4 regions of the Simplicispira sp. genome follow, and region 1 is predicted to be linked to each of the others. Evidence: predicted binding sites of a transcription regulator. Region 1 holds the regulator's gene; each other region holds the start of a gene.
What was found. The regulator sigma-54, encoded in region 1, starts transcription at its own class of promoters, with help from an activator protein. The targets are predictions, from matches to a motif close to TGGCANGNAANCTGCTTT.

Region 1 (7,456 bases):
GGGCAATGCGGCAGGCGATTTGCGCCGCCTCGATCACCACGGTGCCGCTGCCGCAGCAGGGGTCGTACAGCGGCAGGGGGGCCTCGCCGTGCGGGTCCCAGCCGCTGGCGGCAATCATGGCGGCGGCCAGGGTTTCTTTGAGCGGCGCATCGCCCTTGTCCTCGCGCCAGCCGCGCTTGAACAGCGCCTCGCCCGAGGTGTCGATGTAGACGGTGGCGTGCTCGGTGGTCAGGTGCAGGTGGATGCGCACGTCGGGCCACTGGGTATTCACATCGGGGCGCACGCCCGATTTGGCGCGGAAGCGGTCGGCCACAGCGTCTTTGACGCGCAGGGCAGCAAAATTCAGGCTGTTGAGCGGGCTGTGCTGGGCGGTGACTTCGATCTTGAAGCTCTGGCGCGTGGTGAACCAGATTTCCCAGGCCACGCCGCTGGCAATCTCGTAGAGGTCGTTTTCGCTGCGGTAGGGGGCGTGGGCCAGTTGCACCAGCACGCGCTGGGACAGGCGGCTGTGCAAGTTCAGCAGCAGCGCGTCGCGCCACGAGGCACGCAGCAGCACACCGCCGCGCCCGGTGAGCAGGTCGTGGCCCGTCAGGCCCGTGGTCTGGTGGACTTCGTCGGCCAGAAAGCCCTCGACGCCAGCGGCGCAGGGCAGGAAAAGTTGGAGTTGGTTCATACCGCGCCAAGGATAAACCGTCCGCCCCTGCGCCAGCGCGGCGCGCTCAGGCGGGCGTGTGCCCCAGCCGCGCCAGCAGCGCCGGTGGCAGCAAGCGCACGCGGCGCTCTTGCGGGTCGGTAAACACCAGCCCCTGCTTGCCCCGGGCCACGGCGCGGCCCTGGTGCGCGTCGGTGATGCGGAACACCAGATCAAAGCCGTATTTGTTGAAGTCCATGGGCGTCATGTCGATGCGCAGGGTCTCGCCGTACAGCGCTTCGGATTCGTACTGCACCACCACATCGCCCACCACCATGGCCAGTCCTTCGGCGTCGCGGTCGGTGTAGCCCATGGAGCGCAGAAAGCGCGTGCGTGCCTCGGCCACCAGGGTCAGCAACTGGGCGTTGTCCAGGTGGTGGCCATGGTTGATGTGGCCAATGTAGATGGGCACATCGGTAGAAAAGACAAACTCGGACGGCAGCTCAAAAACGACGCGGGCCATGTAGCAACTCCTGCACAAAAACAAAGCCGCGATGGTCGCACAACGGCAGCGCTGACGGCCCCAATCCCCCGGCACTGGGCATGGAACTTGCACGGCGAGAAACACCTATTGATTTCTGGCTTTCTGTCACAGATAACCCTGATCATTGTTTGCTCTTTTGTTTGCTCTTTTGTTTGCTCTTTTGTTTGCTCTTTTGCCACCTGCCTCCCCCGCACAAAGGCCACCATGTTTCACACCCTTAGAGCCCGCCTGATCGGGATTTGCGTTGCCATTACCGTGGCCGCACTGTTTGCGCTGGCCAGCGCCACTTTTGTGGTTGTGCGCAACAACACGCTCCAGGGCATTGATGAGCGCATAGGCCAACTGACGCGCAACCATGCCAACGAGCTGACCGAGTGGGTCAAAGACAAGCAGCGCATCACCAGCTCCATCCAACTGGCAGTGGGGCAGGCCGAGCCCGTGCCGTTTTTGCTGGCGGCCAAGCAGGCCGGGGCTTTTGATGACGCCTACTTTGTTTATGCCGATGACCGCGCCATCTTCCCGCACGCCATGCCACCGGGCTACAGCGGCGTGAACCGGCCGTGGTACCAGTTCGCCATCAAAGTCGGCGTGCCCGCCCTGACCGCGCCTTATGTCGATGCCACCACGGGCAAACTGACCATCAGTTTTGTAGAAGCAGTCGGCCCCCGGGGCCAGCACACCGCCGTGGTGGGCACCGATATGCACCTGGACACCATCGCCCAGAAGGTCAATGCCATCTGGCCCCTGTCGCAAAGCTTTGCTTTCCTGGTGGACGGGGACGGCAACATCCTGGCCCACGCCAAAGCAGACAACGCCCTCAAGCCCGTCTCGGTCATCTCGCCGCAGCTCAACCAGGCGCTGCTGCGCCAGTTGGCCGACAGCGCCAGCCACACCACGGTGGCCGTCGATGGCATCGACCAACTGCTGTACGCCGCCAAAGTAGAAGGCACGCCCTGGCTGCTGGCCGTGGCCATTGACCGCGCGCAGGCCACGGCCAGCGTGCGCAACCTGCTGCAAGTGGCGGCCACCATCACGGCGCTGTGCGTGCTGGGGGCCGTGGCTCTGGTGTCGGTGGCCGTCAGCCGCCAGCTCCGGCGCCTGGCCGTGGTGCGCGATGCGCTGGCCGACATCGCCTCGGGCGAGGGCGACCTGACGCGCCGCCTCGACACCCACGGCAACGATGAGCTGACGCACATCGCCCAGGCGTTCAACGACTTCGTGGGCAAAATTGCCGGGGTGCTGGTGCGCATCCGCGAGTCCTCCGAATCGGTACGCCAGGCCACCCAGGAGATTGCCAGCGGCAACCAGGACTTGTCCTCGCGCACCGAGCAGCAGGCCAGCTCCCTGGAAGAAACCGCCGCAGCCATGGAGCAACTGACCAGCACCGTGCAGCAAAATGCCGAGAGCGCCCGCCAGGCCAACGCGCTGGCGCACACCGCCTCGCAGGTGGCCACGCAAGGCGGCAGCGTGGTGCAGGAGGTGGTGCAGACCATGGGCGCCATCCACGCCTCATCGCAGCGCATGGCAGACATCATCAGCGTCATCGACGGCATTGCCTTCCAGACCAACATCCTGGCCCTCAACGCCGCCGTCGAGGCCGCGCGCGCTGGCGAGCAAGGGCGCGGCTTTGCCGTGGTGGCCGCCGAGGTGCGCAACCTGGCCCAGCGCAGCGCCCAGGCGGCCAAAGAAATCAAGGGCCTGATCGACGACTCCACCGGGCAGGTCGATAACGGCAGCAAGCTGGTGCAGGCAGCGGGCGCCACCATGCAAGAGGTGGTGACGCGGGTGCGCCAGGTCACCGAGATCGTCGGAGAAATCAGCGCCGCCAGCAAAGAGCAAAGCGTGGGCATTGCCGAAGTGGGCAACGCCGTGAACCTGATGGACCAGGCCACGCAGCAAAACGCCGCACTGGTCGAAGAAGCCACCGCAGCGGCCCACGCCCTGCAACAGCAGGCCACGCAATTGGCCACTCTGGTGGCAGAGTTCAAGCTGGACCACCACGATGCCCCCACGCCCGTAGCACACGCAGGGCACCCGCGTGCGCTGGCACGACCCCGGTAAGCTGGGGCCCCTACCAGCACTGCTGCGGTTTGACCCCCGCCATCCCTGCATGACCATCCACACCATTCTCAAAATGGGCGACGCGCGCCTGCTGCGCACCGCCCAGCCTGTCACCGCCTTTGACACCCCCGCCCTGCACCAGCTGGTGGCCGACCTGCACGACACCATGCGCGCCGCCCAGGGCGCCGGGCTGGCCGCGCCGCAAATCGGCATGGATTGGCAGGTGGTGATTTTTGGCTCGGACACGCCCAACCCGCGCTACCCCGACCGCCCGCTGGTGCCGCCCACGGTGCTCATCAACCCGACCATCACGCCACTGGGCGACGCGCAGGAGGAGGACTGGGAGGGCTGCCTGTCGGTGCCCGGCCTGCGCGGCAAAGTGCCCCGCCATAGCCGCATCCGCTACACCGGGTTTGACGCCCTGGGCCAGCCCATCGATCGCGTGGCCGAGGGCTTCCACGCCCGCGTGGTGCAGCACGAGTGCGATCACCTGTGGGGCGTGCTCTACCCCGCGCGCATGACCGACCTGCGCCAGCTGGGCTTTACGGAGGTGCTGTTTCCCGAGATCAGCGCGGCCGAGGACGATTGAGCGCCGCGCGTGCCCGATCCGGCGCGCCGCGGCCGCACGGTGCGCCGCACCCAGCCCCGTCCCACCCAGTGATTTTTGAAGCCAAAACCAGCTCCAAGCCGCGCTCAGAGGGCGCAAGCAGCTACTAAACCTATAGCGTTTTGCGCAGCGTGACCGTGGGGATTTTCAGGCCCTCGCGGTACTTGGCCACGGTGCGGCGGGCGCACTCAATGCCCTGCTCCTTGAGCATGTCGGCCAGCTGGCCGTCGGACAGCGGCTTGGCCGGGTTCTCGGCGGCGATGAATTGCTTGATGAGCGCGCGCACCGCCGTGCTGGACGCATTGCCGCCGGTGTCCGTACCCAAACCTGAGCCGAAAAAGTATTTCAGCTCGTAGGTGCCCTGGGGCGTGGCCATGTATTTGGCGGTGGTCACGCGCGAGATGGTGGACTCGTGCAGGCCCAGCTCGTCGGCAATGTCGCGCAGCACCAGCGGGCGCATGGCCAGTTCGCCGTGGATGAAGAAGTTCTTTTGCCGCTCGACGATGGCGCGCGAGACGCGCAAGATGGTGTCAAAGCGCTGCTGGATGTTTTTGATGAACCAGCGCGCTTCTTGCAGGCGCTGCTGCAAGGCCTGGTGGCCGTCTTCGCCCCGGTGGCCGCGCAGGGCGCCCGCGTAAATGTCGTGGACGCGCAGGCGCGGCATCACGTCGGGGTTGAGCTGCACGCTGAACTGCTGGCCACTGCGGCCCACGCGGCGCACCAGCACGTCGGGCACGATGGCGTTGCGCTCGACGTGGGCAAAGCGCCGCCCCGGGCGCGGCTCCAGGCGCGCAATCAGGGCCATGGCGGCGCGGGTGCGCTCTTCGCTGGCACCGCAGGCCTGCGTCAGGCGGCGCACGTCGCGCCGCGCCAGCATGTCCAGCGGCTGCTGGCAGATGCGCAGCGCCACTTGCAGCGTGTCGGCGTCCACCTCGCCTTCGCGCTGCAAGGCGTGCAGTTGCAGCGTCAGGCACTGGGCCAGGCCGCGTGCGCCCACGCCGGTGGGCTCCAGGCTGTGCAGCAGGTGCAACGCCACGGTGAAATGGTGCAACAGCGCCTCCAGCTCTTCGGCGTTGCCCTCGCCCGCCAGGCCCGCAGCCAGCTCGGTCAGGGGCTCCTCCAGGTAGCCGTCGTCGTTGAGCGATTCGATGAGAAAGTGCAGCGCAGCGCGGTCCAGCTCGGACAAGCGCAGCGCCAGCGCCTGCCGGTGCAAAAAGGCGGTGAGGGATTCGTGGCCATGCGCCAGATCGGCCGCTTCGGCCTGCGCATCGCCGTCGCCTTGCTGGCCGCGTGCCGGGGCGTCGCCGCCCCATTCGCTGTCGTCGGGGGCCAGGTCGGTGCTGCCGTCGCCACCCCAGTCGGGGGCGTCGAAGGCGTCCACGGTGTCGGCGGGAGCGCTGTCGGAGGGCTCCGTGCTGGATTTGAGGTCATTTTGGCTGCTAACGCCCGCTGCACTTGCGCTAGCAGCTCCCATATCCATAGCAAAATCGGGCGCCTCATCGCCCTGGGCGGGGGTATCGGCCTGCGGCAGACCGAAGGCTTCGCGCTCTGCCTCTTCGCTGGCGCGCTCCAGAAAGGGGTTGTCGTCGAGCATCTGCTCGACCTCCTGGCCCAGCTCCAGCGTGGACAGTTGCAGCAGGCGAATCGATTGCTGCAACTGCGGCGTCAGCGCCAGGTGCTGCGATACGCGCAGCGACAGGCCGGGCTTCATGCCGCCCCCCCTGGCCCACCCGCACACACCGGCACCTGGCCAGCACGGCACCACAGAGCAGGCGGACAGGCGCGGCGCATGGTCACATCCGGAAATGCTCGCCCAGGTACACCCGGCGCACTTCGGCGTTGTCCACGATCTCGGAGGGCGTGCCCTGGGCCAGCACGCGCCCGTCGCTGATGATGAAGGCGTGGTCGCAAATGCCCAGCGTCTCGCGCACGTTGTGGTCGGTGATCAACACGCCAATGCCGCGCGCCTTCAGAAAACCGATGATGCGCTGGATCTCGATGACGGCAATCGGGTCGATACCGGCAAAGGGCTCGTCCAGCAGGATGAAGCGCGGCTGCGTGGCCAGGGCGCGGGCAATCTCGACGCGCCGGCGCTCACCGCCCGACAGCGCCAGCGCCGGTGATTCGCGCAGGTGCTCCACGCGCAGCTCTTGCAGCAGGGCCGTGAGGCGCTCTTCGATCACGGCTTTGGGCAGGGGTTTGCCGTCGTCGCCGCGCTGCAATTCGAGCACGGCGCGCACGTTCTCTTGTACCGAGAGTTTGCGAAAAATCGACGCCTCTTGCGGCAGGTACGACAGGCCCAGGCGCGAGCGGCGGTGGATGGGCATTTGCGCCACCGATTGGCCGTCGATGCGGATGTCGCCCGCATCGCAGCGCACCAGGCCGACGATCATGTAGAACGAGGTGGTCTTGCCCGCGCCGTTGGGGCCCAGCAGGCCCACGACCTCGCCTTTTTCCACCACCAGCGACACGTCCTTGACCACTTTGCGGCTGCCGTAGGACTTGGCCAGGTGCAGCACTTCCAGGCGGCTGCTGGCCTGCGCAGCGGCGCTGGCGGGCGTGGCGCTCATGGTTTGCCGTTGCCCAGCGTGGTGCTGGGGCGCAGGGGAGCACCAGGGGTGCCAGCGGGGGCCGGGGCGGGGGCGTCTTTGGGGGCCAGCACAGCGCGTACGCGGCCACCGCTGGTGCCCGTGGCGCCGGGGGCACCCTTTTGGCCATCCACGCTGAACACGTCGGTGAGGTTGTTGTAAACGATGGTGGCGCCTTGCAGCTCGTCGCTCAGGGCGCCGCCCCGGTAGCGGCGCAGCTCGGCGCGGCGCAGGATGCGCACGTTGTCGGTGCGGCCGTTGTATTCGATGGTTTCGCCCTCGCCCTCGATGAACTCCTCGGGCGCGCCGGGGGCGGTGTCGCGCTTTTGCCGGAAGAAGGCGCGCTGGCCCGCCTCGGCAGTGACCACGCCCGACTGGTAGCCCTGCGCGTCCTCGCGCACTTCCAGGCGGGCGCCGCGCAGCACGATGGAGCCCTTGGTCACAACCACGCGGCCCGTGAACACGCTGGTCTGCTGCTGCGCATTGTGGCGCAGCGCATCGGCCTCGATGTTCATGGGCTGTTGGCGGTCGGCTTTTTCAGCGTGCGCCAGCCCGAAGGGGGCGCAGGCCAGGCACAGCAGCAGGGGGAGCGGGAGGAGGTGTTTCATCAAAGGGCACGATTCTTGCAATGGATTGTAGCCATGCACCGGCCACAAAAAAGCCCGCATCGCGCGGGCCCGTGGGAGGGTTTCAGCCAGCCGGGGGCGTCAGCCCTTGGCGCTCAGGCCCACCAGGTGGTTGACCACCTGGAGCACGGCCTGCATGCTGCCCGCGTGGGTGCCATCGGTGTAGTAGCGCCCGGCCACGCCCATGGAAGGGGTGCCTTCCACGCCATAGGCTTCTTGCAACTGGGTGGCGCGGCGCACCTGCCCTGCCACCGAGAAGGAGTTGTACATCTCCTTGAACTTGGCCACATCCAGCTCGGGCTGCTTGGCGGCCCAGGCCATGATGTCTTCTTCCTTGGCCAGCTTTTGCCGCTCGACATGGATGGCGCGAAACACCCGGGCGTGCAAGGGTTCGATCTT
Region 2 (7,456 bases), on a different contig from region 1:
CATTGACCCAGCCAGCCTGAGCCCTGAAGCGCTGGAAGAAGTGGAAGCCTTTTTGGGTGCCATCGATGCCAACGACGATGTGCAGAACGTGTTTGTCGGCCTGGCTGGCTGATTCATTTGCCAGCAGCTGGGGTTGGGCCAGTTTGCGGGCCCCTGCCTTGGCCTGATGAATGTTTTCCATGCACAGCCCTACGCTTTTTATCCTCAGCGCCGTTTTGATGGCGTTGGTGAGTACGGTGCTGTGCGCCGTGTGGCATTTCAACAAGCAGATTCCCGGCCTGCGGCTGTGGACGCTTTCTTATAGCCTGGGTTTTTTAGCTTGCCTCAGTTTTTTGGTGCGCGACCATTTGCCTGAGCCCCTGTCCGTGTTGCTGACCCAGGGCACCATGCTGTGGGGGGCCTGTTTGTACCTGTTGGGCTGCATTGCCCATACGGGCAGGCGGCTGGTGTCGCTGCGCCATGCCACCGTTTTCATTGCGGCCCTGATCGGGCTGAACCTGTATTTCACGGTGGTTCATCCTGATCTGCAAATGCGATTCGTGCTGGCGGGCCTGGGCAACGGTATTTTCTTTTTGTTGACTGCGCGCACGCTGGCCTCCGGCGAGCGCCAGCAAGTGCCCATGCGCTATCTGGTGGCCTTGGTGGCAGGCTTGCATGGCGTGTTTTTGTTGCTGCGGCCTTTGCTGTTCAAACTGGGCCCGGTGCAGCCAACGGATGTGGAATTGGTGGCGCTGCTGTCCCAGTTTGTTCTGCTCGAATTCATTGTGGCGCTGGTGTTCATGGCTTTTGGCACCCTGATGCTGGCCAATGAGTTCATCACCAACGAGTTGCGCCACCTGGCAGAAGTCGACCCGCTCACCAGCGTGTTCAACCGCCGGGCGTTTTTGATGTCGCTGGACAAAGCCATCCACCAGGCGCAGCGCACAGAAGCCAGCCTGGCCGTGCTGGTGATTGACCTGGATTACTTCAAGAAAATCAACGACACCTGTGGGCACCAGGGCGGTGATGAGGTGCTGCGCCATTTTGTGCAAATCAGTGCCCAGTGCCTGCGCCAGCAAGATGTGATGGGCCGCCTGGGGGGCGAGGAATTTGCCATTTTTCTGCCCGGCTCCGATGGGGCAGGCGCCCGCACAGTGGCCGAGCGCCTGCGTGCTGCGGTGGCTGCCCGGCCCGCCACCACGCACCAAGGCAGCGTTGCCCTCACGGTCAGCATTGGCCTGACGCTGTGCGTGCGGGGCGACTCATCAGACGCTGCCCTGCGCCGCGCCGACCAGGCCATGTACCAGGCCAAAGAACACGGGCGCAACCGGGTCGAATTCATGGCCCAGGCGCCCGCCTGACGGGGTCGGACGCTGCCGGTCGGCGCCCGATCCTGGTGGAATTTTTACCAAGGAGTTTTCATGCAGTTCGGCTACACCATTCTCTATGTCGAAGACGTGACCCAAACCATTGCCTTTTATGAGGCTGCTTTTGGCTTTCAGCGCCGTTTCATCCACGAGGCGGGTGATTTTGGCGAGCTGGAGACGGGTGCCACGGCCCTGGCTTTCTCATCGCTGCGGCTGATGACCGAGTTGGGCAAGAACCCCCAGCGTGCTTCGGCCAGCGCACCGAGTTTTGAAATTGCCTTCACCACCGCCGATGTGCCAACTGCCGTGCAGCGGGCGGTGGCCGCAGGCGCGCGCCTGGTGCAGGCGCCCGAGAAAATGCCATGGGGCCAGACCGTGGCCTATGTGGCCGATCTGAACGGCGTCTTGGTCGAGCTGTGTACGCCCGTGGCCGGGGCGTGAGCTGGGGCAGGTGATGCCCCATTTTGCTATTAAATAAAGAGCTGCTCGCGCTTATCCAGCGGGCGCTAGGGCCTTATTTGGTGCCAAAAATCCGGTCGCCTGCATCGCCCAGGCCGGGCAGGATGTAGCCGTGGTCGTTCAGCTCGCGGTCGATAGCGGCGGTGTAGATGGGCACGTCGGGGTGGGCTTTTTGCAGCGTGGCTACGCCTTCCGGGGCGGCCAGCAGGCAGACGAACTTGATCGACTTGGGCTGCAGCTGCTTCAGTCGCGCCACGGCCGCAGCGGCTGAGTTGCCGGTGGCCAGCATGGGATCGACCACGATGATGTCGCGCTCGGCCATCTCGGAGGGCATCTTGAAGTAGTACTCCACCGGTTGCAGCGTGTCGGGGTCGCGGTACAGGCCGATGTGGCCAATGCGCGCACCGGGCACTACGTTGAGCATGCCGTCCAGAAAGCCGTTTCCGGCGCGCAGGATGGACACCAGCACCAGCTTTTTGCCATCAATGACCTTGCCGGTCATGGTCTCCAGCGGGGTTTCGACCTGGATGTCTTGCAGCGGCATATCGCGCGTGACTTCGTAGGCCATCAGGGTGGACAGTTCGCCCAGCATGCGGCGAAAGCTGTTGGTGCTGGCGTCTTTGCGGCGCATCAGGGTGAGCTTGTGCTGCACCAGGGGGTGATCGATGACGTGGACGTTGCTCATGGGGAGGGGCAGAAAAAAGGATCGAAAAAAAAGGGCGCTCAGTCTGCCAGAAAGCGCGCGTAACGCGCCAGATCGACGTTGCCGCCACTGATCACAATGCCCACGCGCTTGCCACGGATATCCACGCCGCCGTGCTGCGCGCCTGCAAAAGCCAGCGCGCCCGTGGGTTCGACGACGATTTTCATGCGCTCGGCAAAAAAGCGCATCGCCTGCATCAGGTGCAGGTCGCTGGTGGTCGTGATGTCGTGGCCCTGGCGGCGCACGATGTCAAACACCAGCGGCCCCAGGCTTTGCGCCTGGGCGCCGTCGGCAATGGTGCGTGGCGTGGCAATGCGCACGATGTGGCCGCTGCGCAGCGATTGCTGTGCGTCGTTGGCGGCTTCGGGCTCCACGCCCACCACCTGGCACTGGGGCGCGCGTGCCTGCGCTGCCAGCAGGCTGCCCGCCATCAGGCCGCCGCCACCCACGCCCACGAACAGGTAGTCCAGCCGGGGCACCTCTTCAAACAGTTCCAGCGCCGCCGTGCCCTGGCCTGCAATGACGTGCGGGTGCTCGGAGGGGCCTACCAGCGTCATGCCGCGCTCTTGGGCAATGCGCTGGCTGATGGCCTCGCGGTCTTCGGTGTAGCGGTTGTAGGTGACGACCTGGGCGCCGTATTCGCGCGTGGCGGCCATTTTGGATGCGGGCGCATCTTCGGGCATGACGATCAGCGCGGGCATGTCCAGCAGGCGCGCGGCCAGTGCAATGGCCTGGGCGTGGTTGCCTGCTGAAAAAGCCAGCACGCCGTGGCGGCGCTGCTCTGGCGTGAATTGGGACAGGGTGTTGAAAGCGCCACGAAACTTGAACGAGCCTGCGCGTTGCAGGTTCTCGCATTTGAAGAACAGGTGCGCGTGCAGCAGCCGGTCGGCAGTGCCCGAGCGCAGCACGGGCGTGCGGTGCGCCGGGCCTTGCAGGCGCAGAGCAGCCTGGATGACGTCTTCCGGTACGGGCGGGGGCAGGGCAGGTGGGGTCATGGCGGCATCCTTGATGGCACTCAATACATGGCAGCGCACCACGGCGTGGCTGCATCATGGGTGGCACTGATTATCATGCAAAGAATCGCCTGCCAGCGCTTGTCCTGTGTGCGCTTTCAGCTATGCTTTTTGAAATGGCGCAGCCCTGTCTGTGCCCGCTGCCGGTGGGGTTTTTGGGGGGGGGGCTGCGCCGCTGGCCGCTTTACTCCAGCGCGGCGGCGGGGCCGAAGAACTCGTAGCGCGTCTGTGCCTCGGGTACGCCCAGTTCACGCAGCTGCTGTTTCACGCGCCGCATGAAGGGCTTGGGGCCGAGAAAATACGCATCCACATCGCGCGATGGGGGCAGCCACTGCGCCAGTTGCTCGTTGCTGAGCAGGCCGGTGGCGTGGGGGGCGTCGGTGTTGGCGGCGTGCTCGTCATAAACATAAAAGCGCTGCAACTGGGCATGGCGGGATTGGTGCGCGTCCACCACGTCGCGGAAGGCATGCACTGCGCGGTTGCGCGCAAAGTGGATGAAATGCACGGGCCGCTGGCTGGCCAGGGCCGCATCCAGCATGGCCAGCGTGGGGGTAATGCCCACACCGCCGCTGATCAGCACCACTGGCTTGCTGCCTTCGGCCAGCACAAAATCGCCAGCGGGCGGGAACACGTCCAGCGCATCGCCCACTTGCACTTGTTCGTGCAGGTAGCCCGAAGCCACGCCGCCGGGCTCGCGTTTGACGCTGATACGCAAAAACTGCCCGTTGGGCGCTGCCGACAGCGAGTAGTTGCGGCGGATTTCCTGGCCATCCACCACCAGGCGCAGGCCGATGTACTGGCCGGGCACAAAGCCGGGCACCGCGCCGCCGTCTTGCGGCTCCAGATAGAACGAGGTGATTTCAGCGCTTTCGGCCTCTTTGCGCGCTACCCGGAAGGCCCGCGCACCGCGCCAGCCACCGGGTGCGGCGGCGGTGTCGGCATACACCTTTTCTTCGGCGCCGATCAGGATATCGGCCAGCTGCTGGTAGGCGGCGGCCCAGGCGGCAATCACGGCGTCGGTGGCAATCTCGGCGCCCAGCACTTCCCGGATGGCGCGCAGCAGGCAGCTGCCCACGATGGGGTATTGCTCGGGCTGGATTTGCAGCGACACATGCTTGTGGACGATTTGTGACACCAGCGGGCCCAGGGCTTCGAGCCGCTCGATGTTGCGCGCGTACATCAGCACGCTGTTGGCCAGTGCGCGCGGCTGGTCGCCATTGGCCTGGTGGGCCTGGTTGAAGAAGGGGCGCACTTCCGGGTACTCGGACAGCATGATTTTGTAGAAGTGCGTGGTCAGTGCTTCGCCGCCTGTCTCCAGCAGGGGGACGGTGGCTTGGACGATGGCGCGGTGTTCAGGGCTCAGCATGGGATCGGTCTCCGGTGGTTGAAAAGAGAGCAGTGCCGCCCCCCGCTGCGTGCGAGGTGGGGCGCATGTTCTGCCCATGCTTTCATCAAGATGCGTGCCAGATCAATGCTTGATATAAATCAATGGCTTGCAAGGTTTCCATTCTGAATACAGTCAAAAAGATACTTTGTTAAAGTAGTCAAAAAGACTCTCAAAAGCATCACATTGACTGCCAATCCGATATTGCAAGCCTTGGTGCCATTGCTGGACGATCTGGCGCGCGAGCTGCCCGATGGCGAGCGCTACCGCCGCCTGCTCCAGGCCATGCAGGCCCTGTTGCCCTGTGATGCTGTGGCCTTGCTGCGGCTGGAGGGCGATGTGCTGGTGCCGCTGGCCACCCGTGGCCTGAGCCGCGACACGTTGGGCCGGCGCTTTCGGGTGCAGGAGCACCCGCGCCTGGGCCTGCTGCTGGCCGCGGGTGGCCCCCTGCGCATTGCCGCCGACAGCCCGCTGCCCGATCCCTACGACGGGCTGGTGGAAGGCGTACATGGCCACCTGGAGGTACACGACTGCATGGGCTGCGTGGTGCAAGTGGGTGAGAAGCCCTGGGGCCTGCTCACGCTGGATGCGCTGGGCAAAGAGCGCTTGTCGGCGGTGGACTTGGCCGATGTGCAGGCCTTTGCCAGCCTGGCGGGCGCCACCGTCAGTGTGGTGCAGCGCATGCAGGGGCTGGCGCTGCGCGCCGAGGATGAACGCCAGCGCGCCGACAGCTACCGCGCCCTGGCAGCGCAAACCGCCGCGCCGCCCGTGCTGATGGGCCAGAGCACCGCACACCAGCAGTTGCTGCAAGAAATAGCCAGCGTGGGCGACAGTGCGCTGACGGTGCTGGTCACGGGCGAAACCGGCGTCGGCAAAGAGCTGGTGGCGCAGGCGCTGCATGCAGCATCACCGCGCGCGGCGCGCCCGCTGGTGAGCCTGAACTGCGCAGCCCTGCCCGAAACGCTGGTCGAGAGCGAGCTGTTTGGCCATGTGCGCGGCGCCTTCTCGGGTGCGGTGGCCGAGCGGCGCGGCAAGTTTGAGCTGGCCGATGGCGGCACGCTGTTTTTGGACGAGGTGGGCGAGTTGCCGCTGGCCGTGCAGGCCAAGTTGCTGCGCGTGTTGCAGGGCGGGCAGTTGCAGCGCCTGGGCTCCGACCGCGAGCACCAGGTGGATGTGCGGGTGATAGCCGCCACCAACCGCGAGCTGGCGCAGGAGGTGCGGGCCGGGCGCTTTCGGGCGGATTTGTACCACCGCCTCAGCGTCTATCCGCTGGTGGTGCCACCGCTGCGCGAGCGTGGCCAGGATGTGCTGCTGCTGGCCGGGCATTTTCTGGAGCAAAACCGTTCGCGCCTGGGGCTGGGCAGTGTGCGGCTGGACGCCAGCGCGCGCGCTGCGCTGCTGGCCCACGACTGGCCCGGCAATGTGCGCGAGCTGGAGCACCTGGTGGGCCGCAGCGCACTCAAAGCGCTGGCCGGTTTGGCCACGCGCCCGCGCATCCTCAGTTTGACCGCTGCGCATTTCGACTTGCCCACGCGCCCGGTGGGCATCGCGCCGGGGCCTGCCGCAGCGGCGCCAGACGGCGGTGCCCTGGCGCAGGCCGCAGCGCTGGTGGCCGAGGACTTGCGCAGCTCCACCGAGTCACACCAGCGCCAGCGCATTGCCAGTGCGTTGGCACTGCACCACGGCAACTGGGCCGCAGCGGCGCGCGCGCTGGGTTTGCACCGCGCCAACCTGGTGCGGTTGGCGCGCAGGCTGGGGCTGCCAGCCCAAGGCCCGGTGTGATGCAGGGCGGTTATTGAAGGTAAAAAGTGCCTTCAGACCGCACCAGTCAAGCGCAAGCAGCTATCAAAATAGAATCTTTTTAACCCGTAACCAGCCAGTTTGATGCGGGGCAGTGTTTTGAAAGCCAAAAGTGCCTTCAGGCCCCGCTAATCAAGCGCCAGCAGCTATCAAAAAAGGAGCTTTCGTGGCGCTTGCGCCCCGCCGGTGCAGCGGGGCAGGGCGCCGCCTTCAGCGTCGGCGCCCGCCCAGCAGACTGCCCAATACGCCGCGCAAAATCTCGCGTCCCAGCGTGGTGCCCATGGTGCGCACGGCCGATTTGGCCATGGTCTGGGCCAGGCCATCGCGCTGGCCGCCACGGGGGCCAGTGCTGCCAAACAGCATGTCTTTGAGCCCGCCCATCAGGCCCTCGTCGGCCGCTTGGCCGGGCGCGGTGCCGTTTTTGCCGTTGCCCTCGGGGGCGTTGGCAGAGCGGTTTTTCAGGATTTCGTAGGCCGATTCGCGGTCCACCACCTGCTCATACACACCGGCCACCAGCGAACTGGCGCGCAGCGCCTGGCGTTGGGCGGCATCGATGGGGCCAATCTGGCTGCCAGGGGGCAGCACATACACGCGCTCGGTCACGCCGGGGCGGCCCTTGGCATCCAGAAAGCTCACCAGCGCCTCGCCCACGGCCAGCTCGGTGATGGCGGTTTCGATGTCGAGGCCCGGCTTTTGCCGCATGGTGGTGGCCGTGGCCTTGACGGCTTTCTGGTCGCGCGGGGTAAACGCC
Region 3 (7,456 bases), on a different contig from region 1:
TGGAAGCGATTACAGACCGTAGCGCGGTACGCACTGACATCATTTACACGCTGCTGCACCGGCTGGGGATATTCCGTGTGGGGCTGTTTTTGGCGTTGGATCCATTGTGGGACACGTTTTTTGGCGCGCTCAGCGTCGGCGGCATCACGACTTTCCAGCTCGACAGCATTTGGCCGGGTATTACTGATATTCCTTGGGTGAGTCTGCTGTTGTATCTGGCGGTTTTTGATCTGCTGGATTATTGGATTCACCGTGGTCAGCATCGCTTCGAATGGTGGTGGCGCCTGCATGCGTTGCACCATTCTCAGCGCCAGTTGACGGTATGGAGCGACAACCGCAACCATCTGCTGGACGATATTTTGCGTGACAGCATCATTGTGCTGGTAGCGCAGTTGATTGGTGTGGCGCCTGGGCAGTTTGTTGCCATCGTGGCCCTGACGCAGTTGAGTGAGAGTTTCCAGCATGCCAACTTGCGGCTGTGGTTCGGCCCGGTGGGTGAGCGCTTGTGGATCAGCCCCCGGTTCCATCGACTGCACCATGCGTTGTATGCGGGCCATGCCTTGACCCCGAAAACCGTAGGAAGCAGCAATTTTGGCGTGCTCTTGCCATGGTGGGACATGCTGTTTGGTACCGCCAATTTTGAGCGGCGTTTTGATCCTACGGGGGTGTACGACCAGATAGAGCCTGGCCCCGATGGCCGGGTGCGTGATTACGGTCAGGGTTTTTGGGCGCAGCAGTGGCGCGGCTTATTGCGGTTGGCCGGGCGGGCGTAGCATCCCCCTGCATTCGTTGACAAAAGGTATGCTTGAACCCATGGCCCTTTTGCTGGATTCATTTTGGCGTGCGATGGCGTATTGTGTGCATCCACGCGTAATCATGCTGTCGCTGCTGCCCTTGCTGCTGATGGCCATTTCGGCTTTGGTGCTGGGTTATTTTTACTGGGATGCCGCAGTGCAGTATGCGCAGGCATTGCTACAGGCGCCCGGCCTGATGAGTAGCTTTTGGAATTGGCTACAGCGCTTTGGCATTGCGGATGCCACATCTTTCGTTGCACCGCTGATGGTGGTCGCTTTCATCACACCCCTCATCGTGCTGGTGGCATTGCTGGTGGTGGCTGTGTTGATGACGCCTGCCCTGGTTGCTTTGGTGGCCCAGCGCCGCTTTGCCACGCTGGAGCGCAAAAAAGGCGGCTCTTTGTTGTGGAGCTTGGGGTGGTCGCTGGGTTCAACTGCACTGGCATTGCTCGCCTTGGTGGTGTCGGTTCCTTTGTGGTTGATTCCGCCGTTGGTTCTGGTGCTCCCGCCGCTTATTTGGGGATGGCTCACCTACCGCGTAATGGCTTTTGATGCATTGGCAGAGCACGCCAGCTCTGCCGAGCGCAAAGCGCTGTTTTTGCGCCATCGCTGGAGTTTGCTTCTGATTGGGATTTTTTGTGGCTATTTGGGTGCGGCGCCAGCCATTGTGTGGGCTTCCGGTGTGGTTTTTGCGGCGGCGTTCTTTATCCTGATTCCGTTGGCTATCTGGATTTACACCCTGGTCTTTGCGTTTTCTTCTTTGTGGTTTGCACACTTCTGCCTTTCTGCACTGGCTTTGTTGCGTGCGGAAACCGACACCCGCGTCGTGATTGATCCCTCTGAGCGCATGCCAGATAGCGTACTTACCGACCACAATACACCCTCTGTTACCAATTTACCTCCATCTGAAAAAGTCGCGCCATGACGCAAAAATTTGGACTCATCATCGTTGGCGATGAAATCCTCTCTGGCAAACGCGTTGACAAGCACTTGCCCAAGTTCATTGAGCTTTTAGCTGCACGCGGTCTGGCGCTGTCTTACGCCGACTATGTGGGCGATGACCCTGAGCGCATTACTGCCACGTTGCAGCGTGCTTTCGCGTCGGGGGACATCATTTTCTCGACGGGTGGAATCGGTGCCACACCGGATGACCATACCCGCCAGTGCGCTGCACGGGCGTTGGGCGTGCAGCTGCAACTGCATCCCCAGGCTGAAGTGTTGATTCGTGAGCGCATGCAGGATATGGCGCGCGAGCAAGGAGCGCCCTACGAGCCTGAACGTGCCGACAACGTGCATCGGTTGAATATGGGTGTTTTTCCAGTTGGGGCGCACATCATTCCCAATCCGTACAACAAGATACCCGGCTTTAGTTGCAGCGCTGGCAGTGGTGGTGCCGTGCATTTTGTGCCCGGCTTCCCCGTCATGGCATGGCCGATGATCGAATGGGTGCTGGATCAGCAGTACCCGCACCTGTTCCACCGTGCGCCGCAGATAGAGCACTCCGTGCTGGTACTGGGTGGAATGGAAGCCACACTCACGCCGTTGATGGAGCGAATTGAGCGTGAGCACGCACCTGTGCGGGTTTTCAGCTTACCCAGCGTCGATCACCCTGTGCACGGACGCCATATTGAATTGGGTGTCAAAGGCCCTGCGGCGGTGGTTCCTGCCGCATGGGTTGACTTGTGTGCAGGATTGCACTCTATTGGTGCAAAAGTAGGCCCCGAATTAGTGCGCAATCTTTGATGTGTCATTTTTCTCTTTTATTGCACCTTTGTGGTGCATCTATCCGCAGCGTTAGGCGTGAACTTATGGTGCATCTCTCGCTGTGCAGTGTCCGCAGGGTTGGCATGTAATCTGCTTTTCACCCGGCATACTTCTTTTTCAACAAGCGTTTTTTCCAGGAGAACCTGATGGCCCAGACCGTTGCAGACGTGATGAAGATGGTGAAGGAAAACGAAATCAAGTTCGTGGACTTCCGTTTTACCGATACCCTTGGCAAACAGCACCACACCACGGTGCCGGTGTCGCATTTCGATGAAGACAAATTCTCGTCGGGCCATGCGTTTGACGGTTCGTCGATCGCTGGCTGGAAGGGCATCGAAGCGTCGGACATGCAGCTCATCCCCGACCCGAACTCTGCCAACATCGATCCCTTCTTTGAAGAGCCTACGCTGGTCTTGACCTGCGACGTGATCGAGCCCAGCGACGGCAAGGCTTATGACCGCGACCCACGTTCCATCGCCAAGCGTGCCGAGGCTTACCTCAAGGCATCCGGCCTGGGCGATACGGCTTTCTTCGGCCCTGAGCCCGAATTCTTCATCTTCGACGGCGTGCGCTGGACCAATGAACCCGGCCACGTGAGCTATGAAATCGAAGAGTACGAAGCCCCCTGGAATACGGGCAGCAAACTCGAAGGCGGCAACCGCGGTCACCGTCCCACCACCAAAGGCGGCTACTTTCCGGTGCCCCCAGTGGACAGCACGCACGACATGCGTGCCGAGATGGCCCTGATCCTCGAATCCCTGGGCATCCCGGTCGAAGTGTTCCACCACGAAGTGGCCGGCGCTGGCCAGAATGAAATCGGCACACGTTTCAGCACCCTGGTGGAGCGTGCCGACTGGACCATGTTGCAAAAGTACGTGATCCACAACGTGGCCAATGCCTACGGCAAGACCGCCACCTTCATGCCCAAGCCCTACGCAGGCGACAACGGCTCGGGCATGCACGTGCACCAGTCGGTCTGGAAGGACGGCAAAAACCTGTTCGCCGGTGATGGCTATGCCGGCTTGTCGGATTACGCCCTGTACTACATCGGCGGCATCATCAAGCATGCGCGTGCCCTGAACGCCATCACCAACCCTGGAACCAACAGCTACAAGCGCCTCGTGCCGCACTTCGAAGCCCCGGTGAAGCTGGCCTACTCGGCCAAGAACCGCTCGGCCTCGATCCGTATCCCCTACGTGTCCAACCCCAAGGGCCGCCGCGTCGAAGCCCGCTTCCCCGATCCACTGATGAACCCCTACCTGGGCTTTGCTGCCTTGCTGATGGCGGGTCTGGATGGCGTGGAAAACAAGATCCACCCCGGCGAAGCCGCCACCAAAGACCTCTACCACCTGCCGCCCGAGGAAGACAAGCTGGTGCCCACCGTGTGCCACAGCCTGGACCAAGCCCTCGAAGCACTGGACAAGGACCGCGCGTTCCTGACCAAGGGTGGCGTGTTCTCCGACAACATGATCGACGCCTACATTGAGCTGAAGATGTCTGAAGTGACGCGTTTCCGCATGGCCGTTCACCCGGTTGAATACGACATGTATTACTCCATCTGATGCGTGGGCCCGGCAGGGCCCTGCACAGTGTTCAAGGCGGTGCTTGCACCGCCTTTTTTCATGCAGGCCCGAGTTGTCGGCATGCGCTGGGAACCTGCGGTGTGTGGTGGTGTCCCATGCAGCATTTCGGCGGTAAGGTGCCGTCCAAAAATTGGTGCTGCATGGTGTTTGGGCGATACTCTGGCGCAACCCCTGCATGTGCCATGCGAGGAAAACGTATGACAAAAACTCTCACTACCCTGCTGTCCACCATCCTGTGCAGTGTCTTTGTGGCACCTATGGCTTGGTCGCAAGACCGTATTTACCGCTGTGGCAATGAGTACACCAACAACGCCAGCCAAGCCCGCGAGCGCGGCTGCAAACTCGTTGAAGGCGGCAATGTGACTGTGCTGCAAGGCAGCGCGCCTCGTGCACCAGCTCCAGCGTCTGCGCCTGCACAGGCCAGCAACCGCCCCGCCGGATCAGCAACGCCCCCAGCCGCATCGCGCATGAACGACAGTGACCAGCGCGCCCGCGATGCCGATGCGCGCGCCATCTTGGAGTCCGAGTTGCGCAAGGCAGAGAGCCGCCTGGCCGAGTTGAACAAGGAATACAACAACGGCGCGCCTGAACGCAATGCGCTCGATTTGCGCAATCCCCAGCGCTACATGGAGCGCACCGCAGAACTCAAAGCCAGCATCGCCCGTGCAGAAGGCGACATCGCTGGCATTCAGCGCGAACTGGGCCGCCACGGCGCGGCCAACAGCGGCAAATAATCCACGTGACCTCAGATACTGCATCGCACACGGCCAGCCGCTTTCAGGCGCTGGATTTGTTGTCATTGTTGGTGGCCGTATTGCAAAGCGATGGTGCGGTGCAATTTGCCAACGCTGCGCTGGAGAACGTGCTGGGCCTGTCGCGGCGCACTCTCGAAGGCGTGGGTTTTGCCCAGTTCTTTACCGATCCGGCGCTGCTGCACACCGCACTGCAAGGCGCCCGGAGCCGGGATTTTGCGGCCCTGCGCTTTGAAGGCAGTCTCAAGCGCTTGCACCAGGATCCCGTGCTGGTGCATGTGAGTGTGACCGCCGCAGAGTTGTCAGGGCAGATGCTGGTGGAGATGTGGCCCTTGGAGCAGCAGGCGCGCCAAGACCGTGAAGAGCGGCTGCGTGAACAGGCGCAGGCGCACAAAGAGCTGATCCGCAATCTGGCACACGAAATCAAAAATCCGCTGGGTGGTATTCGCGGCGCAGCACAGTTGCTGGAAATGGATTTGCAAAGCCCTGACCTGGTCGAATACACCCAAGTCATCATCCATGAGGCCGATCGCCTGCAAAGCCTGGTGGACCGGCTGCTGGCGCCGCACCGCCATCCCCATCTGGTGGGTGACGTGAACATCCACGAGGTCTGTGAGCGCGTGCGCTCGCTGATTCTGGTGGAGTACCCCCAGGGCTTGTCGATTGCGCAGGATTACGACATCTCCATTCCCGAATTTCGCGGTGATCGCGCCCAGCTGATCCAGGCATTGCTCAACGTGGTGCAAAACGCCGCCCAGGCCCTGGCGCCCCGCATCGCCCAGGGCGATGCCCGCATCACCTTGCGCACCCGCGTGGCCCGGCAGGTCACGGTGGGGCGTGAGCGCTACAAGCTGGCATTGGAATTGCATGTCATCGACAACGGGCCGGGCGTGCCTGATGCCATTCGGGAGCGGATTTTTTACCCATTGGTGTCGGGGCGCGACGGCGGATCGGGTCTGGGGCTGACGCTGGCACAAACTTTTGTCCAGCGCCACCATGGAATGATTGAGTGCGACAGCGTGCCAGGGCGCACCGACTTCCGCATCCTGATTCCTTTGCCCTGAGGACCCACACACCACCACCAGCGAGAACACAGCACATGAAGCCGATCTGGATAGTAGATGACGACCCCTCGATCCGCTTTGTGCTGGAAAAAGCGCTGGCGCGGGAACACCTGCCCACGCGCAGCTTTACCAACCCGCGCGAAGTGCTGGACGCACTGACCGAATTGGGCGCTGGAACCAGTGACCAACCCGCGCCGCAGGTGCTGGTCAGTGACATCCGCATGCCCGGTGGCACCGGCCTGCAACTGCTGGAAAAAGTGCATGCGCTACAGCCGGGCCTGCCCGTCATCATCATGACGGCGTACTCTGACCTCGATAGCGCGGTGTCGGCTTTTCAGCGCGGTGCTTTTGAGTACCTGCCCAAACCCTTTGACCTGCCCAAGGCCGTGGAACTGATCCACCGTGCAGTCCAGGAAAGCCAGCGCGAGGACGTGGCCCAAGACAGTCCGGCGGCCACCGCCGAAATGCTCGGTCAGGCCAGTGCCATGCAGGACGTGTTCCGTGCCATTGGCCGCCTGAGCCAAAGCCAGGTCACGGTGTTGATCACGGGCGAGTCAGGCTCGGGCAAAGAGCTGGTGGCGCGCGCGCTGCACAAGCATTCGCCTTGCGCGGGGGGGCCGTTTGTGGCCATCAACACCGCGGCCATTCCCAAAGACCTGCTCGAATCCGAGCTGTTTGGCCATGAGCGTGGTGCTTTTACGGGCGCGCAGACCCAGCGCCGGGGCCGCTTTGAGCAGGCCGAGGGCGGCACCTTGTTCCTCGATGAAATCGGCGACATGCCCTTTGACCTGCAAACGCGCTTGCTGCGGGTGCTCTCGGATGGCCATTTTTACCGCGTGGGTGGCCACAGCGCCGTCAAAGCCCATGTGCGCGTGATTGCCGCCACCCACCAAGACCTGGAGCGCCGCGTGCAAGACGGCGCCTTTCGCGAAGACCTGTTCCACCGCCTCAACGTCATCCGCTTGCGCCTGCCTGCGCTGCGCGAGCGGCCCGAAGACGTGCCCATGCTCACGCGCCACTTTTTGCAGCAAAGCGCCCGCCAGCTCGGTGTGGAGCCCAAGCGCATTGCCGATGCGGCGCTGGCACGGCTGGCGCAGTTTGGTTTTCCGGGCAACGTGCGCCAGTTGGAGAACATCTGCCACTGGCTCACGGTGATGGCCCCGGCGCAGGTGATTTCAGTGCAGGATTTGCCGCCCGAAGTGCTGGCTGTTCCTGCGCCTTGCGCCCCGCAGGCTTTGCCGGGCAGCGCCCCGGCTGCGCCCGAGCCGCCGCCCGCCGATGCCGCCGTGCCGCCCGATGCCGCTGTTGTCCCTGTCCGCGCACCGCTGCGCAGCGCCACGCTGGACGCCGTGCTCAGTCCCCAGAGAGAAGGCGCAGCGCCTGCCGACACCTGGGAAGACGCGCTCGCAGCCCAGGCACAGACCCTGCTGGGCACTGGCCAGGAAGCTGTGTGGGATACGCTCACGCGCCGTTTCGAATCGCGCCTGATTCGCACCGCT
Region 4 (7,456 bases), on a different contig from region 1:
GCTGAGAGCCAAGCGTGGGCTTAGCCGGAGCGCAGCGCTTGCAGAAATGCTGGAGATGCGCCAATTGGTAGACGAAGTTTTTGGCACTTCTGCCCAGTAGTTTGGTCAGCCAGGCGCCCGCGTGTCTTTGAATTACCCACAATACGCAGGAGTTTTACCGGGTGCCAGGGCTGGCGGTCGCCGAAAAGCGCTGTATCAGCGTGATGGCGTTGCCCCCTTGCCTTCGCCAAAAACAATGCCAAGGAGATTGACCATGCTGCAAACCTACGAAGCTGTGTTACAGCCCAACGGGCAATTGCTGTTTTTTGACTTGCCCGGCAACGTGGTGAACATGCCACGCCGGGTGCTGGTCACGTTCACTGACGAAGCGCCGCTGGGCGAGACCGCCCTGTGCGGCGCCAGCCTGAGTGAGCGAGCATTGGCCCAAGACTGGCTGTGCGAAGAAGAGGAGGCCGCATGGGCGCATTTGCAACCCGGCAAGTGATTTTGTTGCCTTTTCCCTTCTCTGATCTGTCGGCCAGCAAGCTGCGGCCCGCCTTGTTGTTGGCGGGTGTGGACAAGGGGGACTGGGTACTGTGCCAAATTACCAGCAAACCTTATGCCGATGCACGGGCCATTGCCCTGACAGACGCCGACTTTGCGCAGGGCAGCTTGCAATTGAGCAGCTATGCCCGGGCTGGCAAGTTGTTCACAGCGCACGAATCGTTGTTTCAGCGGGTGGCTGGTACGCTCAAGGCGGCAGCGCATCAGCGTGTGGTGGATCAAGTGGTGGCTTTGTTACGCGAGTGACCGGCAAGTGCAGAAGCGGGGCGGCGCACGCGCCAGCGCTCAGGCGTTGCAATGCGCGCGCACTTCCTCCAGGCTGGTCAGCCCGGCCAGCACTTTGTCGATGCCATCCTGGCGCAGGGTGCGGAAGTGGCTGTGCTCCATGGCCGCGTGCTGCACTTCTTCGGGCCGGGCGCGGGTCTGGATGAGGTGGCGCACCTGCGGGCCTACCAGCAGCAGCTCGTGCAGCCCTAGGCGGCCTTTGAGGCCGGTGCCGTTGCAGTGCGGGCAGCCCGCAGCGTGGTAGCGCAGGAGCTGGCCGTCCTGGCCGAAGCGGCGCACCCAGTCGGCGCGCAGCGGCTCGGGGTCGGGGCGCTGGTCGGGGGCAAAGGGGCGCAGGTATTCGTGCAGCAGTGCCTGCACAAAGTCTTCATCGGCCACCTCGGCGCGCTTGCACTGGCTGCACCACTGGCGCGCCAGGCGCTGCGCCAGCACGGCCAGCAGCGAGTCGGCAAAGTTGAACGGGTCCATGCCCATGTCCAGCAGGCGCACCACGGTTTCGGTGGCGTTGTTGGTGTGCAGGGTGCTGAGCACCAGATGGCCGGTGAGTGAGGCCTCGATGGCGACCTGGGCGGTTTCCTGGTCGCGGATTTCGCCCACCATGATGATGTCCGGGTCGGCGCGCAAAAACGAGCGCAGCGCCTTGGCAAAAGTCCAGTCGATGCGCGGGTTGACCTGCACCTGGCGCAGGTCGGGGTTGGTGATTTCGATGGGGTCTTCGGCTGTCCAGATTTTGCGCGTGGGCGTGTTCAGGTGTTGCAGCAGCGAGTGCAAGGTGGTGGTTTTGCCCGAGCCGGTGGGGCCTGCGCACAGCACCAGGCCGTAGGGGCGCTGCACGGCATCGGTCAGCTGCTGGAGGTTGGGCGCCGACAGGTTCAGTGCTTGCAGCGTGACGGGCCGCGCCGATGACAGCAGGCGCAGCACCACGTCTTCGGCGCCTTGCTGCGTGGGGATGGTGGCCACGCGCAGCTCCAGCGCGTGGCCGGTCACGAACTTGGAGAAGTTGATTTTTCCGTCCTGGGGCTTGCGCCGCTCGGAGATGTCGAGCGCGCACATGATCTTGATGCGCGCCACCAGCGCGGCGCGGTAGGTGTGCGGCAGCTCCATGTAGGGCGAGAGCACGCCGTCCTTGCGGAACCGGATGCGCAGCTTGCGCCGGGTGGGGTAGGTTTCGATGTGGATGTCGGAGACGCCTTGCTGCTGCGCGTCGATGATCATGGTGTTGATCAGCCGCACCAGCGAGTTGTCGGTCTGCTCGATTTGCGGCTCCTGGTCGTCATCGCTGACGCTGCCCAGCTCCAGGGATTCGCGCAGCTCGCTGGCCGATGCCGTGGGGGCCTCGGCCCCGGCGGCCCGTGGGCCAGGGCCAGGGCCTGCGGTGTCCAGCCCCAGGCGGGTGTAGCTGGCGGGCAGGGTCTGCGCCAGTGGGCTGGCGCCTGCCAGCGCAGCCAGCACCCGCGACTGGGTGATGAACTCCAGCGTGTCGATGGTGCTGCGCCGCGAGGGGTCTTCAGCGGCCACCACCAGCAGGCCGCCCCGGTACAGCAGTGGCAGCACGTGCAGCCGCTGGGCCATGGCAAACGGCACTTTTTGCAGGGCCTCGGGGTCGATGGGGAAATGGGCCACGTCCACCACCGGAAACCCCATCTTGCGCGCCAGCGCCATTTGCAGGTCTTCGCGCGAAATCTGGCCGCTTTGCACCAGCATTTCTCCCAGCGGCGTGCCGCGCTGGCCTTGTTGTTTGTGCAGCACTTCGTCCAGCTCTTGCGGTGTGACCAGGCCCAGTGCGGTCAGGGCCTCGCCAATGCGCACCACGGGCATGCGGGCTTGCTGCTCCAGGGCTTGCAGCAGCGTCTCGGGTTCGGTGATGGCCTTGGCGGCCAGCGCGGGGGGCAGCGCGGGCGCCGCAGGTTCGGCCATGTACAGCGTCTGGTAAGACTCGCGCGGGTAGAACACCCGCTCCACGCTGTCGTCCGTGCCCAGGGGGTGGAACAGGAACAGGCCCAGGTCGTTTTCCACATGGCCCAGGGTCTGGCCGCGCAGGGTCTGGCCGTTGTCCAGGGTCAGCACGTAGTCGGTGCGCGGGCGCGGTGCGGCGCTGCTGGCCACGGGCGCCAGCGGGGTGGTCAGCCGCAGTCGGCGCAGCATGGCAAAGCGCAGTGCCATGTTGGCCTCGGCAGGGGGCTGTTGCACCACAGCCAGGCGCCGGCCACTGTGCAGTGACACCAGCCGCAGCTGGCGCGTTTGCCCGTTGGTGGCTTCCATGTCGCAGGGTGGTGCGGCGCTGGTGGACGCCTCGCTGTAGCCCGGCACCGGAGGCAAGGGCCAAGCCAGGCTGGAGGGTTCGTGGGGAGCGGGGGAGGTCAAGGCGTCGATCATCGTGTGCTGTGGCCCGTGGTAGAGCGTCTGGTCGGCCAAAGATTAGGCACTTTTGATGGGCGCGGTGCCAGCGTTATTTCGCCAGCGTGCGCCGGTACTGCATGGCTTCGGCCACGTGGGCCATTTGGGTGTGCGGCGCACCGGCCAGGTCGGCAATGGTGCGCGCCACTTTGAGCGTGCGGTGCGTGGCCCGGGCCGACCAGCCCAGGCGCGCCGAGGCGGTTTGCAAGAACTGCGCGGCGGCGGGCTCCAGCAGCACATGCTGGTCTATGGCCTGGCCTTGCAGTGCCTGGTTGGTGCAGCCCTGGCGGGTGATGGCGGCGCCGCGTGCCTGCACCACCCGCTGGCGGATGGTGGCGCTGGCCTCGCCGGGCGGTGCGCCCAGCAGCTCGTGCGCTGGCAGGGTGGGCACTTCGGTGTGCAGGTCGATGCGGTCAAGCAGCGGGCCGCTGAGTTTGGCCTGGTAGCGCGCAACCTGGTCGGGCGTGCAGCGGCAGGCGCGCTGGGCGGCGCCCAGGTAGCCGCAGGGGCAGGGGTTCATCGCCGCAATCATCTGAAAGCGTGCCGGAAAATCTGCCCGCCGCGCTGCCCGGGCGATGGTGATGTGGCCCGTCTCCAGTGGCTCGCGCAGCGCTTCCAGGGCGGCGCGCGGAAATTCGGGCAGCTCGTCCAAAAACAGCACGCCATGGTGCGCCAGCGAAATCTCGCCGGGCCGCGGCGGCGAGCCACCGCCCACCAGCGCCACGGCGCTGGCCGTGTGGTGCGGGCTGCACGTGGGGCGTTGTGCCCAGCGCTCCAGCACAAAGCGCCCGGCCAGGCTGGCGATGGCGGCGCTCTCCAGGGCCTCGTCCACTTCCATCTCGGGCAGCACGCCCGCAAAGCGCTGCGCCAGCATGGATTTGCCCGAGCCCGGTGGCCCCATCAGCAACAGGCTGTGGCCCCCGGCAGCGGCAATCTCCAGGGCGCGCTTGGCACCGGCCTGGCCTTTGACGTCGGCCAGGTCGGCATAGGTGGTGCTGGCGGGCCGGGGCAGCGCGTCCATGCGCGCCCAGCCGGTGGTGTCATCGGGGGCGGCGCCTGCGTGGGCGCTGCCACCGGCTGCATCGGCACTGCCGGGGGGCAAAAACTGCTGCACCACGTCCAGCAGGTGGCGGGCGCGGTACACGCGCGCATCGGGCACCAGCGCGGCCTCTTCGGCGCTGCCCGGCGGCAGCACCAGCTGCGCGGCCACCTGCTGCGTGCGCAGGGCCAGGCTGGTGGCCAGTGCGCCGCGCACCGCGCGCAGCTGGCCCGACAGCGACAGCTCTCCGGCAAACTCGTAGCCCGCCAGCCGCGCGCCGTCGATCTGCCCACTGGCGGCCAGAATGCCCAGCGCTATCGGCAGATCAAAGCGGCCCGAGTCCTTGGGCAGATCGGCAGGCGCCAGGTTCACGGTGATGCGCTTGTTGTGCGGAAACTCCAGCCCCGCGTTTTGCAGCGCCGAGCGCACCCGCTCGCGCGCTTCTTTCACCTCCACATCGGCCAGGCCCACCAGCGTGAAGCTGGGCAGGCCGTTGGCCAGATGCACCTCCACCGTGACGGGTGGCGCCTGTAGCCCCAGCAGGGCCCGGCTTTGCACCAAAGCAAGACTCATGTTTCAATCCGCGCCCCTTGAAAAGGCGAATTTGGAAGAGGTGGCCCCTCCACCACATGGATTCTCTCCACTTGAAAGAGGGGGGCTTGCAAACCGAAGTTTGTTCTGGACTGCCTGGGTTTTCCCCAGAGAAGTGCGTCACAGGCGCTGCCATGCTCCAGCGCAGGCGCAAAGCACCAATACAGTGCACAGCGGCGCCATCTTGCACCGCCAATGTAAGGCCAGCAGTGCTGGCACGCTCTGTGCTTTGAGCTTTGTGTCTTTCGCTTACAACCTTTCTGGAGGAACCATGACCCACCCATCCCTCAAAGCCCTCGGCATCGCCCTGGTCTGCGCCCTTCCCTTTGCCGCCAGTGCCCAGCTCACCGGCAACGTCAGCCTGACCAGCAACTACAAGTTCCGTGGCCAAGACCAGGACACGAGCAAGACGCGCGCCGTCAAGCCCGCGTTGCAAGGCGGTTTTGACTACGCCTTTGGCGAGTCCGGCTGGTACGTGGGCAACTGGAACTCCACCGTCAACTGGCTCGATGGCAACTCGCTGGAGGCCGACCTGTACGGCGGCTACAAATTCAAGGCAGGCGGCCTGGACTGGGACGTGGGCGCCGTCACCTACCTGTTCCCCGGCAACACCACCGGCAACACCACCGAGTTGTACGGCGCCGCCACCTGGGGCCCCGTCACGGCCAAGTATTCGCACGCGGTGTCCAAAGACTACTTTGGCTGGGCCGGTGCCAAGGCCGGTTCGGGTCTGAAGGGCCGCAATTCCGGCTACCTGGGCTTTGCCTATGCCCAGGAGATCGCACCCCAGTGGACGCTCAAAGCCTCGGTGGGCTTTACGCGCTTCTCCAGCGGCGTCAAGAGCCTGGGCGTGCCCAACTACATGGACTACAGCGTGGGCGCGGCCTATGACTTTGGCAGTGGCCTGTCGCTGGGCGCTGCGGTGGCCGGGGCCAGCAAGAAAGCGTACTTTGGCGATGTCAACAAGACGCGCCTGCTCGTCACCCTGACCAAAACCCTGTAACCGACCCAACCCCTGGCGGGCGCCGTCGGTGCCCCGCCTTTTTCCCGGAGGAACTGATCATGAAAATGCTGACAGCCATCATCAAGCCCTTCAAGCTCGACGAGGTGCGCGAGGCACTCTCGGACATCGGCGTGCAAGGCATCACGGTGACCGAGGTCAAGGGCTTTGGGCGCCAGAAGGGCCACACCGAGCTGTACCGCGGCGCTGAATATGTGGTCGATTTTTTGCCCAAAGTGAAGATCGAAGCGGCCATTGCCGATGAACTGGTCGACCGCGCCATCGAGGCCATTGAGGGTGCGGCGCGCACCGGCAAGATCGGCGACGGCAAGATTTTTGTCTCGGCCCTGGAGCAGGTGGTGCGCATCCGTACCGGCGAAACCGGGCAGGAAGCCCTGTAGGCCACAGCTCTCCCCTCTTTTTTCCACGAACGCGAGAATTGCCATGAAAAAACTACTTGCTTGCTTACTGCTGGGCGTGGGGTTGCTGGCCAGCGCCGTGCCCGCCCTGGCACAAACCGCCGCAGTGGCCGAATCCACCAGCGCCACCACCGTGGCGGCCCCTGCCCCTGCCGACGTGGCCCCGCCCGTGGTGGCTGCGGCCCCCGCTCCAGCGCCGGTAGCCACCGCCGCCGAGGCCGAGCCTGCTGCCGCGCCCGCTGCGCCTAAGCTGGACTCGGGCGACACCGCCTGGATGCTCACCTCCACCATGCTGGTGATTTTGATGATCATCCCGGGCCTGGCGCTGTTCTACGGCGGCCTGGCGCGCTCCAAGAACATGCTGTCGGTGCTGGTGCAGGTGTTTGTCATCTTCGCCATGATCACCGTGCTGTGGGCTGTGTACGGCTACAGCCTGGCGTTCTCGGGCGAGGGGCAGTTCTTTGGCGGCTTTGACCGGCTGTTCCTGAAAGGCATTGCGCCCGACACCCTGTCGAGCCTGCTGCCCACCATCCCCGAGTACGTGTTCGTGGCTTTCCAATCGACGTTTGCCGCCATCACCGTGGCGCTGATCGTGGGCTCGTTTGCCGAGCGCATCAAGTTCTCTGCCGTGCTGATCTTCTCGCTGCTGTGGTTCACCTTCAGCTACATCCCCATGGCGCACATGGTCTGGGGTGGCGGCCTGCTGGGCAAGGACGGCGCGCTGGATTTTGCTGGTGGCACCGTGGTGCACATCAACGCCGGTATCGCTGGTCTGGTGGGCGCCTACATGGTGGGCAAGCGCATCGGTTTTGGCAAAGAAGCACTGACCCCGCACAGCCTGACGCTGACCATGGTGGGCGCCTCGCTGCTGTGGGTGGGCTGGTTTGGCTTCAACGCCGGTTCCGCTGGCGCCGCCAACGGCGTGGCCGGTCTGGCCTTCATCAACACCATTTTGGCCACCGGCGCAGCCACCTTGTCGTGGTTGGCAGCAGAGTCGCTGCACAAGGGCAAGGCCTCCATGCTGGGCGCTGCCTCGGGTGCGGTGGCCGGTCTGGTGTGTATCACCCCGGCAGCCGGCTTTGTCGGGCCGATGGGCTCCATCGTGATGGGCCTGATCGTCGGGCCGCTGTGCGTGTGGGGCGTGGGTGGCCTGAAGAAGATGCTGGGTGCTGACGATGCGTT

Region 2: the regulator sigma-54 is predicted to act here: its motif matches at 4,970-4,987, upstream of hmpA (NO-inducible flavohemoprotein).
Region 3: the regulator sigma-54 is predicted to act here: its motif matches at 2,638-2,655, upstream of glnA (type I glutamate--ammonia ligase).
Region 4: the regulator sigma-54 is predicted to act here: its motif matches at 5,069-5,086, upstream of PHX69_RS12815 (TorF family putative porin).

Annotation. Positions count from the first base shown of each region.
Region 1 covers NZ_JAQUAL010000009.1:16,563-24,018, forward strand. The annotation lists gene PHX69_RS02175 (THUMP domain-containing class I SAM-dependent RNA methyltransferase) at 1-673, opposite strand, end outside; gene PHX69_RS02180 (acyl-CoA thioesterase) at 720-1,154, opposite strand; gene PHX69_RS02185 (methyl-accepting chemotaxis protein) at 1,380-3,236, shown strand; gene def (peptide deformylase) at 3,286-3,825, shown strand; gene PHX69_RS02195 (RNA polymerase factor sigma-54) at 3,956-5,554, opposite strand; gene lptB (LPS export ABC transporter ATP-binding protein) at 5,637-6,413, opposite strand; gene lptA (lipopolysaccharide transport periplasmic protein LptA) at 6,410-7,039, opposite strand; gene PHX69_RS02210 (thiol:disulfide interchange protein DsbA/DsbL) at 7,139-7,456, opposite strand, start outside.
Region 2 covers NZ_JAQUAL010000106.1:2,260-9,715, forward strand. The annotation lists gene PHX69_RS11670 (YebC/PmpR family DNA-binding transcriptional regulator) at 1-112, shown strand, start outside; gene PHX69_RS11675 (GGDEF domain-containing protein) at 180-1,340, shown strand; gene PHX69_RS11680 (VOC family protein) at 1,401-1,787, shown strand; gene upp (uracil phosphoribosyltransferase) at 1,861-2,490, opposite strand; gene PHX69_RS11690 (threo-3-hydroxy-L-aspartate ammonia-lyase) at 2,529-3,503, opposite strand; gene hmpA (NO-inducible flavohemoprotein) at 3,706-4,887, opposite strand; gene norR (nitric oxide reductase transcriptional regulator NorR) at 5,092-6,687, shown strand; gene PHX69_RS11705 (helicase HerA-like C-terminal domain-containing protein) at 6,916-7,456, opposite strand, start outside.
Region 3 covers NZ_JAQUAL010000026.1:17,327-24,782, reverse strand. The annotation lists gene PHX69_RS05025 (sterol desaturase family protein) at 1-773, shown strand, start outside; gene PHX69_RS05020 (EI24 domain-containing protein) at 802-1,719, shown strand; gene PHX69_RS05015 (competence/damage-inducible protein A) at 1,716-2,537, shown strand; gene glnA (type I glutamate--ammonia ligase) at 2,705-4,120, shown strand; gene PHX69_RS05005 (hypothetical protein) at 4,339-4,875, shown strand; gene glnL (nitrogen regulation protein NR(II)) at 4,881-5,957, shown strand; gene ntrC (nitrogen regulation protein NR(I)) at 5,993-7,456, shown strand, end outside.
Region 4 covers NZ_JAQUAL010000128.1:1,816-9,271, forward strand. The annotation lists gene PHX69_RS12790 (PDDEXK-like family protein) at 1-100, shown strand, start outside; gene PHX69_RS12795 (hypothetical protein) at 254-484, shown strand; gene PHX69_RS12800 (MazF family transcriptional regulator) at 457-789, shown strand; gene PHX69_RS12805 (GspE/PulE family protein) at 829-3,192, opposite strand; gene PHX69_RS12810 (YifB family Mg chelatase-like AAA ATPase) at 3,278-4,837, opposite strand; gene PHX69_RS12815 (TorF family putative porin) at 5,127-5,858, shown strand; gene glnK (P-II family nitrogen regulator) at 5,918-6,256, shown strand; partial or broken gene PHX69_RS12825 (ammonium transporter) at 6,300-7,456, shown strand, end outside.